3 regions of the Lactobacillus sp. ESL0703 genome follow, and region 2 is predicted to be linked to each of the others. Evidence: predicted binding sites of a transcription regulator. Region 2 holds the regulator's gene; each other region holds the start of a gene.

Region 1 (4,528 bases), on a different contig from region 2:
GAATGAAGAATGAATACAATTCAGATGTTGAAATGACCAGTATTGGTCATCGGGTAGCTCGCTGGATTGATCCAGACCAGCTTGATCCGGCAATGTCGAACAGCCGTAATCTGCTGGTTAAGGACCGCTACGATCAGCCGCTCTTCTTATTTGAAAATCAATTTGCGGAACGCTTCTTTGAGGACAAGTATCCGGATGTTAAATTAACTGAAAAACTTTAAAATTCAAAAAATGGTTGGCAATTAATGTCAACCATTTTTCTTACGTTCTAATTTTTCTTGTTTACGGCGGTTAATTCTATCTTTAATGTCTAATATGGCGCAGATTGAAAAATAAATAGCTAAAACAACAAAAGTAACGGAAATTGCTTTGGCAAAAACGCCGAAGTTAGTCATGACTGTCCAGATTAAGAAGCAGACATAACATGACGAAATAACACCAACAATTCTGCTAATCTTGCGTTCAAGATTAATCAAGTGGAAAAATCTACCTTCACTTAAATTTTTGATTTCTTTCTTTTTCATTTGTCGTTACCTATAGTTAAATTTATTTATTTAAAAATTAAAACAATATTAGCATTATTTATTGTAATTGTTAATTGGATTTTGCACTAAGTTAGAATAAATAAAAACAGCACTTTAAGAATCATCTTAAAGTGCTGTTTACTAGCAATAACTATCTTATTTATCAACGTGAATTTCGACCACGCGTTGATCTTTATCAAAGGTTAGCAAATATGAAGGATCGTTCTCTTTAATCAAGCGTTTGATAATGAACTCGACCTCATCCTTACGGACGCGGCGGTCATGGTTCTCGATCGCAATCCCGATTGCCTTATCACTCTCAGTATAAATAACAGAAGTATTACCTAAAGAATAAACTTTGACATAGTTCACATCAGTTGAGTTAAGCTGACTGTGAACTAAATCCCGATAGCTATTGGTTACATCTATTAAATGCATGGATTTCACCCGTTTCTTGTAGTAGTTTTATTAACTCTAGTATAACGCTAAATTATCATTTTTTCCCAACATAAAAGCATGATTATCGTAATTTACAGTAATCATGCTTTCTTCATATTTTAATTAAAGTTCAGTGTCTGCATCAGTTGTTTCAATAGTGGCAGGTTGCTCATTAATTACAATCTGGTCGCCAGCAACACTGGCAGTTAAATTCTTGGCATCTGGATGGTCAAGTTTGAAGTCAGCTACCCGATCTTCAATTTCTTCTTGGATAATTCTGCGTAAAGGCCGCGCACCCATTGCTGGATTGTAACCTTCCTCGATTAACTTCTTCTTGGCATCATCAGTTACCGTAATTTGCAAACCTTGGTTCTTAACCATGTTGTTGGTTTCATCAAGCATCAAGTTAACAATCTTAACTAAGTCTTCCTTTGATAACTCGTTGAATTCAATGACATCATCAAGCCGGTTTAAAAATTCAGGCTTGAAGAATTGACTCATTGAGCTTCTTGCAGAATCTTTTTCTTCATCTGTATTTTCAGCCGCAAAGCCAACGCTGGTGTTCTTAATACCTTGACCGGCATTAGAAGTCATGATGATAATCGTATCTTTAAAGGAAACTGTCCGACCTTGTGAGTCAGTCAAGCGACCATCGTCTAATATTTGTAAGAATAAGTTCATTACTGATGGGTCAGCCTTTTCGATTTCATCAAGTAAAATTAGACTGTAAGGGTGACGACGGACCTGTTCAGTTAATTGACCTGCTTCTTCATAGCCAACATAGCCGGGAGCAGAACCGATTAATTTGGAAACAGAGTAGGATTCCATAAATTCTGACATATCAAAACGAATCATGGCATTTTCTGAACCAAACATTTGCTTAGCTAATTGCTTAGCTAGTTCTGTCTTACCAACCCCAGTTGGACCAACAAAGAGGAAGGAGCCAATTGGACGACCGGACTTGTTAAAGCCAATTCGGTTGCGGCGAATTGCGCGGGCAACCTTATCAACGGCCTGGTCTTGACCAATGACGTGAGCCTTTAAAGTAGGGGCCAAAGTTTGTAATTGATTTTCTTCTTGCTTTTGCAGGTCGCCAACAGGAATACCAGTCTTTTCTTCAACAATCTTGTTCATGATTTTGCTGGTGATAACTGGTGACTTATCGGGATCAATCTTTTGGTCTTTTACCTTGTTGTACTTCTCAATCTGGTCACGGTAATATGCGGCCTTTTCGTAGTCCTCATTTTTTAATGATTCCTGCTTTAATTCTTGAGCAGCAGTGATGCGTTCCTTGAGCTTGTCCTTGTCAACATAAGGAATGGTTAAGTTCATTCTTGAACCAGCCTCGTCAAGCAGGTCAATGGCCTTGTCAGGCAAGAAGCGATCTTGGATATAGCGTTCTGATAATTCGGCTGCCGACTTGATTGCATCATCAGTATAGTGAACGTGGTGGTAATCTTCGTAACGTTTTTGAATGCCTTTTAAGATGCGAATAGTTTCCGCAACTGATGGTTCTTTAACGTCAACAGGTTGGAATCGCCGAGCAAGTGCGGAATCTTTTTCGATTTCACGGTATTCTTTTAAGGTTGTTGCACCGACCAGTTGTAAGTCGCCGCGGGCTAGGGCAGGCTTAATAATATTACCTGCATCCATGCCGCCTTCAGCGTTACCAGCACCGACAATTTCGTGAATTTCATCAATAAATAAGATAATATCGTCGTGCTGTTGCAATTCTTTAATTAATTGCTGCATGCGCTGTTCGAATTGACCACGGATGCCAGTTCCTTGAACAAGTGAAACGACGTTTAGTGAAATAATGCGCTTGTCCTGTAATTTAGCAGGTACTGAGCCGTCGACAATTTGTTGCGCCAGTCCTTCGACAACCGCTGTTTTACCAACACCGGCTTCACCAATTAATACTGGATTATTTTTAGTTCTTCTATTTAATATCTCAATTACGCGCGCAATTTCCTTATCTCGACCAATAACTGGGTCGATTTTGCCCTTTTTAGCTAGTGCTGTTAAGTCAGTACCATATTGGTTAAGTAGTGAACGGCCGCCGCCGGCACCATTATTTGGCCGTTGCGGTTGTTCATGATTAGCATTATTAAATGCAGCGTTATTTGCGTTCATACTATTAAATAAGTCATCAAAGTCTCCGAAGAAACCGTTGTTGTCATTATTCATATTAATATTTCCTTGTTGTTTAAGTTGTTGATAACATTGTCCACATAAATTAATTTCGCGACTTTGACCATTGACCTTGGCGTAAAGGTGAATGGAAGCAGGCCGCTTTTGACAGTTTTGACAAAGCAATTATACTTACCGCCTTTCATTTCAAGTTTACTAAATTATATAATTAGCACTCTCAATAATCAAGTGCTAAAACTTGAAAACTTATTTTTTGTAAGCTCAATAAATATGTTAAAATAACAGTGGTCATTAAATAAAAAAGATGAAAAAGACGGTGATATTTAGTGGATTATCAAAAAATTCTTGAACAGTTGGCAGAAGGGGAACTTGACCAATATGAAGTTGCTCCCCAGGATGCCTTTGATTTTCAAGCGGCCTTGCGCGCGTTCGGCAAACGGCAAAATATTACTGGCCGCGCTTTGCGTGGTGGAAAAATAGTTTATTCACAGTCAAAGTCTGAAAATTAATGATGTAAACTGTTACATTTATGTTGTCTAATTCACAAAAAAATGATAGTCTAATACTCGAGTAGGTATTTACTACCGTTTTGATTTTTCAATTTTAAAAGGAGATAATTATAATGGAAAAATGCGATTTTCACGTTGTTGCAGAAACAGGTATTCATGCTCGTCCAGCTACACTTTTAGTACAAGCTGCTTCGAAGTTTGGTTCAGATATTAATTTGGAGTATAACGGCAAGTCAGTTAACTTGAAGTCAATCATGGGTGTAATGTCACTTGGTGTTGGCAAGGGTGCCGATGTTACAATTACTGCTGACGGTGATGATGAAAAAGACGCTATTGCTGCTATTTCAGAAACAATGAAAAAAGAGGGTTTAGCTGAATAATGACCAAGACTTTAAAAGGAATTGCTGCAAGTGATGGTATCGCTGTAGCACCCGCTTATCTCTTGGTAGAACCAGATCTTTCATTTACGAAGACCACTGTTTCCGATGCTGCTAGTGAATTAGACCGCTTTAAAGATGCGATCGCTGCTTCGACTTCTGAAGTTGAAGCAATTCGTGACAGTGCTAAAGAGAGTTTAGGCGAGGACGAAGCTCAAGTATTTGAAGCCCATTTGATGATTTTAAATGATCCTGAATTTACAGGAGCAATTGAAACTGAAATCAAAGACCAAAAAATTAATAGTGAAGCCGCACTTGATGAAACTGCACAAAAGTTTATTGCAATTTTTGAAGGAATGACCGACAACGCTTATATGCAACAACGTGCTGCTGATGTACGTGATGTTTCTAAGCGGATCATGGCCCACCTTTTAAATAAAGAATTGCCTAATCCAGCTGCAATTGACCATGAAGTTATTGTAGTTGCGCACGACTTGACCCCTAGTGACACTGCTCAATTAAACAAGCA
Region 2 (4,528 bases):
GGGTTAGTAATAATTTTGGGTTCTTTTCCTTCAAGAACGGCAACTGCTGAGTTAGTCGTTCCGAGGTCGATTCCGATAACTTTTGACATTGATTAACATCCTTTCACTATTGTGCAACAACAACCATTGCTGGTCTTAATGTACGGTCTTTATATTGATATCCTTTTTGTAAAACTTGGACAACGTGGTCCTTTTGATCATCGCTGCTGGCTGCAACTGTTTGTACAGCTTGATGCAGTGTCGGATCAAATTTAACACCTTCAGCCTCAATTTCACTAATTCCGTGATCTTTCATGGCCTTAACTAAAGAATCAAGTGTCATTTGTACACCCTTCTTTAGTTGCTTCGATGCTTCATCATCAACTTCAGTAGCCAAAGCCCGCTCTAAATTATCCATTGCTGGTAGAACATCCTTAGCTAAAGATTGTGATTCGTACTTAATTAATTGAGCCCGTTCTTTATTATAACGGCCCTGCATATTCTGCATTTCTGCCTGACTACGCAAATACTTATCTTCAAAATCTTTACTATCAGCTTGCGCCTTAGTTAATTCTTCTTGAAGCTTTTGCTCAGGTGTTTTTTCTTGTTTGTTAGCTTCAGTAGTCTGCTCTTTTGTTTCATTTTCTGATTCTGAATTTTCAGCAGTTACTTCTGTTTGATCTAAATCTTTTTTACTCACAGCTAACCTCCTTTATTTAAATCGGCCGTAGTATTCAAGCAACTTTTTTGCAAGTTCATTTCTAAAATATTCAAGCAAGCCGATTACTTGTGAATACGGCATATTAGTTGGGCCCAGCAAGGCAATAATGCCTTTGCCATGCGAACCAACACTATATTCTGCAGTTAACAGACTGTAATCCTTTAATAACTCGTTTGGTAATTCTGAACCTAAGCTAACTCTAACAGGAAAACGTCCTGAATTGGAAGTTGGCTTATAGGCTTCAAGATTTGCAAGCAAATCATCGTGGTCAACCAGTTCATATAATGAACGGATATCTGAAACATCATTAGTCGAAGAATTATTCAATAAATTGATCTGACCATCAACATATAATTGTTCGCTGGCAGCATCGTTAATGACATCTTCAACTAACTCAATCAGCTCACTAGCATGCTTACTGTTGGCATTTTCACCCAAGGCTTTACTAAGCATCTCCGGCGTAATTTCAGCTAAGCTCTTACCAACCAGTTCATCATTAATCATGCGAACAGCTTTTTCGATTTCATCACCATGAATATTGCGTGGCAAGTGATAAACTTGATTTTGTACGCTGCCATCACTGGTAACCAAAATTGCCATTACTTGCCGACCAACCAGTGGCACAATGCGAAAACCCGTTACGGTCACATCGCGGCTTTCTGGCCCTTCCGCAAAAGCTGTATAGTTGGTTAAATCGGATAAGATTCTAGCTGCTTCCTGAACGATTTCGTTTACTTGATGAAATGGACGGTCAAGCTGATTAATAATCTTAGTGTAAACAGATTCAGTAATCTGCAGCGGCTCAACTAGATTATCAAGATAATAGCGATAGCCTTCAGTAGAAGGAACTCGTCCACTAGAGGAATGAGTTTTTTCAATCAGCCCTCGATCTTCCAAAACAGCCATTTCGTTCCTGATTGTTGCACTCGATACTTTAATCGGCAACTGACTCATTACCGTCTTTGAACCTACCGGATCATGAGTCTGTGTAAAATCGTTAATGATTGTTTTTAAAATAAGTTCTTGACGCTCGGTCAACATAAATATCGCCCTCACTTTTAGCACTCTCATATCTTTTGTGCTAACAATTATTATGATACTAGCATTTAGCAGAATGTCAAGCCGAGTGCTAAAAATATTTACATTTTCCAGCAATTAAAAATTTCCACCTACTTTTTAAGGTAGGTGGAAGTCTTTATTTATCAGCAAAGTAAGCCTTTATCTCTGCTTCGTCATGCGCCATTTGTTTTTTTAATTCTGCAAGATTTGCAAACTTGATTTCGCCTCGCGTATACTTGTACCATTTGATAATCATCTTTTCCCCGTATGCTTCTTGATCGAAGCCAAACAGGTTAGATTCAATAAAAATACGTTTACCTTCATTAATAGTAACATTGTAGCCAACACTGGTCATGGAATCATACCATTTGCCGCCAATGTTTGTTTTAGTTGCATAAACGCCCACTTTAGGTAAAACCTTGTTCTCAGTCCAAACCAAATTAGCAGTTGGATAGCCGAGCTTGTGACCATTTCGTAAGCCATGGCCAACAATTCCAGACATCACATACGGCGAACCTAAAAGCTGTGCTGCCAGCTTCATATCACCGCTACTAATTGCTCGTCTAATTTCCGTTGAACCAATTTTTTGACCATCATAAGTTTGCTTTGGCACATCAATAATCTTGAATCTACCCTTAGCAAATTTAGGAAAATTCTTCATATTGGCAATGTCTTTGGGGCCATAAGTGTAATCAAAGCCAGCAACAACAGTATCCGCTTTTAGCCGTACAATAATTTGATCGACGAATTCCTGTGCTGACAATTTACTAAAGCCGGTATTAAAATGCATCACAAGTAGGTAATCTACACCTAATTGTTCCATTTTGTAAGCTTTTTCATCTAGACTATCAATATAAACAACTTGTGACTTTTGATAAACTTCTTTTGGATGACGATCAAATGTCATTACGACAAGCGGCAACTGCTTCTCGCGTGCTGTTGTACGGGCTAATTCAATCAAGTGCTGGTGCCCGCGATGAACACCATCAAAAAAGCCCAACGCTAACACAATTTTACTTGGAATTAAATTTTCTTTAACTGGATGAGTTAAATGGATAATTTGCACAATAAGACCTTCATTTCACCTATTCATTTTGCAAGAGCATCAAGTCGGGACGGTACTTTTCTGCATCCTTTTGATAAATTGCCTTAACCTTATTATTGTATCGTAATGCAACCTGATTTGCATCAGTTTCTAAAGCAATCGCAGCGCCATTTTTCACTTTTAACCACTGACCTGTAGTCAAATCAACTTGCGGATAATTTTTAAAAAAAGCATCAATCGGCTGAATTAGTTGTTCAGCTTTCGCCGGATCGGCAATAATCTCATCCAAGCTAACTGCCTGATTAATGTCAAATCCTGAACTGGCTGTTCGCCGCAACTTACTCATCACAGCTGGCACACCCAGCTTCTGCCCCAAATCATTGACTAATGAACGTACGTAAGTCCCCTTACTGCATTCAATTGCAAAGCTGAATTCTTCTTGACCTTTTTCCGGATCAAAACTTGGTTGCCCCGTTAAATTATAAGCTAGAACGTCAACTTGTCTTTTAGGTCGTTCAACTTCAATTCCCGCACGTGCATATTCATATAAGTGCTTGCCATTAACACGTACTGCCGAGTAAATCGGTGGTACCTGCTCAATTCTACCAATGAACGACTGCATCCCTTGCTTAATCACATCTGCTGAAATTGGTTCAGTTACATTTTTAGTTGCTAGAGTTTTACCACTAATATCATAGCTATCAGTAGCATAGCCCAAAATGCCAGTACCCTCATACTTTTTGTTTTGCGCATGCATTAATTCAATCAGCTTAGTTGCTTGACCAATCGCAATTGGCAATACCCCAGTAACATCGGGATCAAGTGTTCCAGCATGTCCAATTTTTTTGATGTGCAAGGCCTTACGCAAATGATACACGACATCAGCGCTCGTCATTCCCGTAGCCTTATCAATTACTAAAATTCCGTTTAACATTTTTCAAACCTGTCTTCATTAAAAAAGCGCCACAAAGGCGCCCTTTTTAATTATTACGATCTGCTTCTTGCTTTTTTAAATCAGCAATTAACTTATCGATTTTACTACCATATTTAACAGAGTTGTCGCGCTTAAAAATCAATTCAGGAACTTTGTAAACCGTCAAAATTTGCCCAAGCAAGTGACGCATCATTCCCTTAGCCTTTTCTAAGCCGGCAGCAGCTTCTTCTTCTTTCTTAGGATTATCAGAGAGAATACTGTAATAAATAGTTGCATATGATAAATCATTAGTACATTCAACCGCAGTAATTGTAACATCATTGACACGCGGATCACGAATGTTTTTCCGCAAAATTTTGGTTAATTCACGGAGGATTTCTCCTTCAACACGACCAATTCTGTGCTTCATACTTTCCTCCCAGTAAAATTACTAATTAGGTTTAACCTCTTGTTGCTCGATTGCTTCAAGCTGATCACCAATCTTAATATCATTGTAGCCTTCAATTGTCAAACCACAATCGAATCCTTGCTTAACGATCTTGGTATCATCCTTAAAGCGCTTAAGTGATGCAACCTTACCTGAGTAAATTACAACACCGTCACGAATTAAGTTAACACTAGAGTCGCGAGTAACATAACCAGAATCAACAAATGAACCGGCAATTGTACCAACCTTAGAAACTTTCCAAGTTTCACGAACAGTCAAGTTACCAACAACCTTATCTTCATAAGTTGGTTCCAGCATACCTTGCATAGCGGCCTTCACGTCATCAATTGCCTTGTAAATAAT
Region 3 (4,528 bases), on a different contig from region 2:
AATCCAGCTTTGAATTCCATAACGTACGAGATAAAGCGACATAGAGGTTAATGTCACGGCCCAAACAAGCTTATTCTTCAAAATATACTTAACAAAAATTTGGATAATACTTAACTGAGTTGAATCAGAAGTTACCGTTTGTCCATCGTCCAAAACGACCTTGTCACCAGTGTAAGTAGAAATATCGGGTAACCCCACGACTGCTGGCCGGTCAGCTCCTAAAAGCAAAATCAAAATACAAATAATAAACGACACTACTGAGGCTGTATAAAAGACAGCTGGCAAGGAACCAGCAAACAAAAAGCTCGCTAATTGCACCACAGCAACACAGATAAATGACCCAGCATTATGGGCTGAAGACCAAATCGAATACATCGTTCCCCTCATTCTTGGTCCCCACCATAACTGAATCATTCGCTGACAGGCTGCTGCTCCCATACCTTGAGTTACAGCAATTAAAAACATCAAGAGCATCATAATGTATAAATTGCGACTGCTGCCCAAAAAGATATTTAAGACTGCCGACAATAATAACCCAAGCATTAGATAACGGTTGGCATCACACTTATCGGCTAATGCACCCATAAACAGCTTGGCAACACCATAACCAATGCCAAAGCACGACAAAATCAGACCAATATCAGCGGTTGTAAAATGATATACCTTCATAATATCGTTCTGTTCAGTCGTAAAAACTAGCCTAATGATGTAATACCCAATATAGCCAATGCAAGTTGCAAGTAAAACACCAAGTTGCCGTAACTTATAAGTTTTCCCAATTTTTTCCTGCGGCACTCGTTTTTGAGAATCTGGTCGCGCTAAAATCCACTTAAACATAAATCTTCTCCTCCTCTTGTATTAAGCTAATGATAGCACTATCAGGAAATTAATAATATCTATTTTTTCAAGCCTGTTTAATCGACTTTAACAATTGTTACTTGATATTCACCAGCAGGTGCCGCCACTGTTACTGTCGTCTTTGCCGTCTGTTTCATAATCGCCTGCCCTAATGGTGAGTCAAATGCAACTTTTCCTTCATCTAAGTCAGCTTCCATCCGGCCAACGATGCGATATTCTTCAACTTCATCATCACCAGCAAACTTCAAGGTCACGGTCTTGCCTAAATCAACCTTGCCGTCATCAGTTTTTTCCACAATTTCAGCATATTTTAACTGCTTATCCAAGTACCGCAAACGGCTCTGCAAGTGTCCCAAGTCACGTTTAGCCTCGGTATACTCAGTATTTTCAGATAAGTCACCTAAGCTGCGCGCTTCCTGCAAAATCTTAATTCGACGCGGCCGGTCTTTTTTCAAATCTGCAATTTCATCCTTGATTTTTTGGTAGCCCTCCGGCGTCATTTTTTGATAATAAACCATCAAGATTACTCCTCTACTTTTTTAAATTTATAATTATCCACAAGCAAAATAACTGATAACGACAGTATTTTTTATCTAAAATTAGCACTCTAAAATTAAGAGTGCTAAATATTTTCATTTTCCTAATCTGCCTACTATAATAATCAGTGTAAGGAAGAAATGAAAGTCTTCTCTACAAATAATTTAATTTTTGAAAGGAAGTTTTTACTATGGCACAAGATTTAACGAATCGTCACAATGACTTATTTGACGCAATGAATGATTGGTTTGACCTTCCACAGAAATTTTTTGATACTAACGAAATGGCAAAATTAATGCAGGCTGATGTTGCCGAAAACGACAGAAACTATGTTGTTAAGGTTGATATGCCCGGCATGGATAAAGAAAAGATTAATTTAAACTACAATAACGGGGTTTTGAGCGTATCTGGCTCGAGAAAATCATTTAAAGATTTATCAAAAGATAGCAGTATTATCCACCGCGAAAGAAGTGCCGGACACATTTCCCGCAGCTTTAGATTACCAAATGTAGTTGCAAGTGAGATTCATGCAAAGTATGATAATGGTGTATTGACTATCACACTGCCAAAGCAAACTGCCGGCAGTAGTGATAACTCGATTTCAATCGATTAACTTATTATTATATTTGCAAGAAGTCTTAGATAAGTTGCCAATACATGTAATTCTCTAAAACGAGTTCAGCTGTTGAACTCGTTTTTATTTTGTCCTAAAATAATTATTAATAATTAATTAAAAAAGGAGAATTAACTAATGAACCATCAACTTTCAATTCAAGAGTTGGCAAAGTATTCTGCCGACTTTAACAGCGATCCCCAAAATCAGGTCATTGCCCGTGCTGCCCAAAAGAGCGGAATTTTTGCAGCTTCTTATAATGAACAAAAGGCCAGCAATGACTTAAACCGCGTCTTTTCAACCGAATTAGATGTCGGCAAAGTTACCGCGCAACAGCATTCCGGACGCTGTTGGGAATTCGCAGCTCTCAACGTTTTGCGCCACTATTTTGGTAAAAAATATCATGTTAAGGACTTTACTTTCTCACAAAGTTATAATTTTTTCTGGGATAAAATTGAACGTGCCAATATTTTTTATAACCATATTATTGCAACTGCCGACCAATCACTTGACTCGCGAACTGTCCGCAAGTATCTGGCAAGTGCTGGTCAAGACGGCGGTCACTGGCAGCTGGCCGCATCCCTAGTGCAAAAGTACGGCGTCGTCCCTAGTTATGCAATGCCTGAGAGCTTCAACAGCAACAACACCGATGCCTTACAAATGGCTTTAGGTAAAAAGCTGCGCAAAGATGCCTTAGTCTTGCGCCAATTAAAGCAAGACGGCAAGGATGAAGAAGTTGCGCAAACACAAGATCGTTTCTTAAATGAAGTCTACCGGATGACGGCAATTGCTATCGGTGAACCACCTAAGAAATTTGATCTGGAATACCGCGATGATGACAAGAAGTATCATTTGGATAAGGATTTAACGCCGCAAACCTTCTACCAAAAGTATCTTGGTGACCTTGACCTAGATGACTATGTCGTTTTAACCAACTCACCTAACCACGAATATAACAAATTATACGGCTTTTCTGCCGATAATAATGTTGCGGGCTTATGTGAAATCAAGCTGCTCAACGTGCCAATGGAATACTTGGCTACTGCAACCATTCGCCAGCTTAAAGATGGTGAGGCTGTATGGTTTGGCAACGATGTATTGCACGAATTAGACCGACCAAAGGGCTACCTTGACTCTGAACTTTACCAAATGAACCATCTTTTTGACGTTGACTTAAAGATGAGTAAGGCTGATAGACTGCGCACTGGCGAAGCAAACTTCTCACACGCCATGACTTTTGTTGGTGTTGATGAAGACCAAGGCGAGGTTCGCCGCTGGAAAGTTGAAAATTCTTGGGGCGATCAAGTTGGTAAGAACGGCTACTTTGTAATGAGCAACGACTGGTTTAACGACTATGTTTACGAAGTTGCTGTCCACAAAAAGTACTTGACACCAGAGCAATTAGCTTTAGCAGAAGGCCCAATTGCTGAAGATTTACCAGTTTGGGATCCATTAGGCTAACAATAAAAAAACCGGGTTCAGTAATTGAACTCGGTTTTCTTTTAGCTTAAAATTAGAGAGTAATTCAAAAAAGATTAAAAAGGAGATCCGATATGGGACACAAATTAACTGTGCAAGAACTTGAACAATTCGCTGACAAGTTTAACGATAATCCAAAAAATCAAGTTGTTGCCCGCGCTGCTCAAAAGAGCGGTGTTCTAATGGCTTCATATAATGAACGTGTACAAGGTGAACTGACACGCGTTTTTTCAACAGAATTAGATACGGAAAATGTTACCAACCAACAACAATCTGGTCGTTGCTGGGAATTTGCAACATTAAATATTTTGCGCCACAATTTTGGTAAAAAATACCATGTTAAGAACTTTACCTTCTCACAAAGTTACAACTTTTTCTGGGATAAAATTGAGCGTGCCAATATTTTTTACGACAATATTTTAGCTAGTGCCGATGAGCCACTTGACTCACGAACTGTCAGAGCTTATTTACGTGATGCTGGCGAAGACGGTGGACAATTCCACATGGCAGCAGCTTTAGTTGAAAAATATGGTGTCGTACCAACTTATGCAATGCCAGAAAATTTCAATACCAATAATACGAACGCTTTTGCCAAAGCCTTGGGCGATAAAATGCGCAAGGATGCACTAGTATTGCGGGAATTGAAGCAAGCTGGCAAGGATGAAGAAATCGAGGAAACACGGCAGCAATTCCTAAGTGAAGTTTACCAAATGACAGCAATTGCTGTTGGTGAACCACCTAAGAAATTTGACTTGGAATACCGTGATGATGATAAGAAGTATCATTTGGACAAAGATTTAACACCACTTGAATTTTTGCATAAATATCTCGGTGACGTAGACTTTTACGACTATGTCGTTTTAACTAATGCCCCAGACCATGAATATGACAAGTTATACGGTCTACCATTTGAAGACAACGTTGAAGGTTCCTACCGAGTTAAATTCTTGAACGTACCAATGGAATATCTTGAACAAGCTGCTGTTGCCCAATTAAAAGACGGCGAAGCCGTTTGGTTTGGTAACGATGTTGGCGAGCAAA

The links. Region 2 encodes HrcA, which represses chaperone genes, less so after heat shock. Its sites were predicted from a motif close to TTAGCACTCNNNNNNNNNGAGTGCTAA; they were not measured.
Region 1: the regulator HrcA is predicted to act here: its motif matches at 3,322-3,348, upstream of PT278_RS06765 (ATP-dependent Clp protease ATP-binding subunit).
Region 3: the regulator HrcA is predicted to act here: its motif matches at 1,458-1,484, upstream of PT278_RS04010 (Hsp20/alpha crystallin family protein).

What each region holds. Positions count from the first base shown of each region.
Region 1 is NZ_JAQTIB010000004.1:113,494-118,021, forward strand. It holds gene PT278_RS06750 (peptide chain release factor 3) at 1-221, shown strand, start outside; gene PT278_RS06755 (hypothetical protein) at 249-524, opposite strand; gene PT278_RS06760 (DUF1827 family protein) at 681-962, opposite strand; gene PT278_RS06765 (ATP-dependent Clp protease ATP-binding subunit) at 1,086-3,278, opposite strand; gene PT278_RS06770 (hypothetical protein) at 3,440-3,622, shown strand; gene PT278_RS06775 (phosphocarrier protein HPr) at 3,736-4,002, shown strand; gene ptsP (phosphoenolpyruvate--protein phosphotransferase) at 4,002-4,528, shown strand, end outside.
Region 2 is NZ_JAQTIB010000001.1:170,440-174,967, reverse strand. It holds gene dnaK (molecular chaperone DnaK) at 1-89, opposite strand, end outside; gene grpE (nucleotide exchange factor GrpE) at 107-679, opposite strand; gene hrcA (heat-inducible transcriptional repressor HrcA) at 692-1,741, opposite strand; gene ribF (riboflavin biosynthesis protein RibF) at 1,896-2,825, opposite strand; gene truB (tRNA pseudouridine(55) synthase TruB) at 2,845-3,738, opposite strand; gene PT278_RS00695 (ribosome-binding factor A) at 3,785-4,147, opposite strand; gene infB (translation initiation factor IF-2) at 4,169-4,528, opposite strand, start outside.
Region 3 is NZ_JAQTIB010000002.1:319,802-324,329, reverse strand. It holds gene PT278_RS04020 (MFS transporter) at 1-837, opposite strand, end outside; gene greA (transcription elongation factor GreA) at 915-1,376, opposite strand; gene PT278_RS04010 (Hsp20/alpha crystallin family protein) at 1,586-2,008, shown strand; gene PT278_RS04005 (C1 family peptidase) at 2,147-3,469, shown strand; gene PT278_RS04000 (C1 family peptidase) at 3,562-4,528, shown strand, end outside.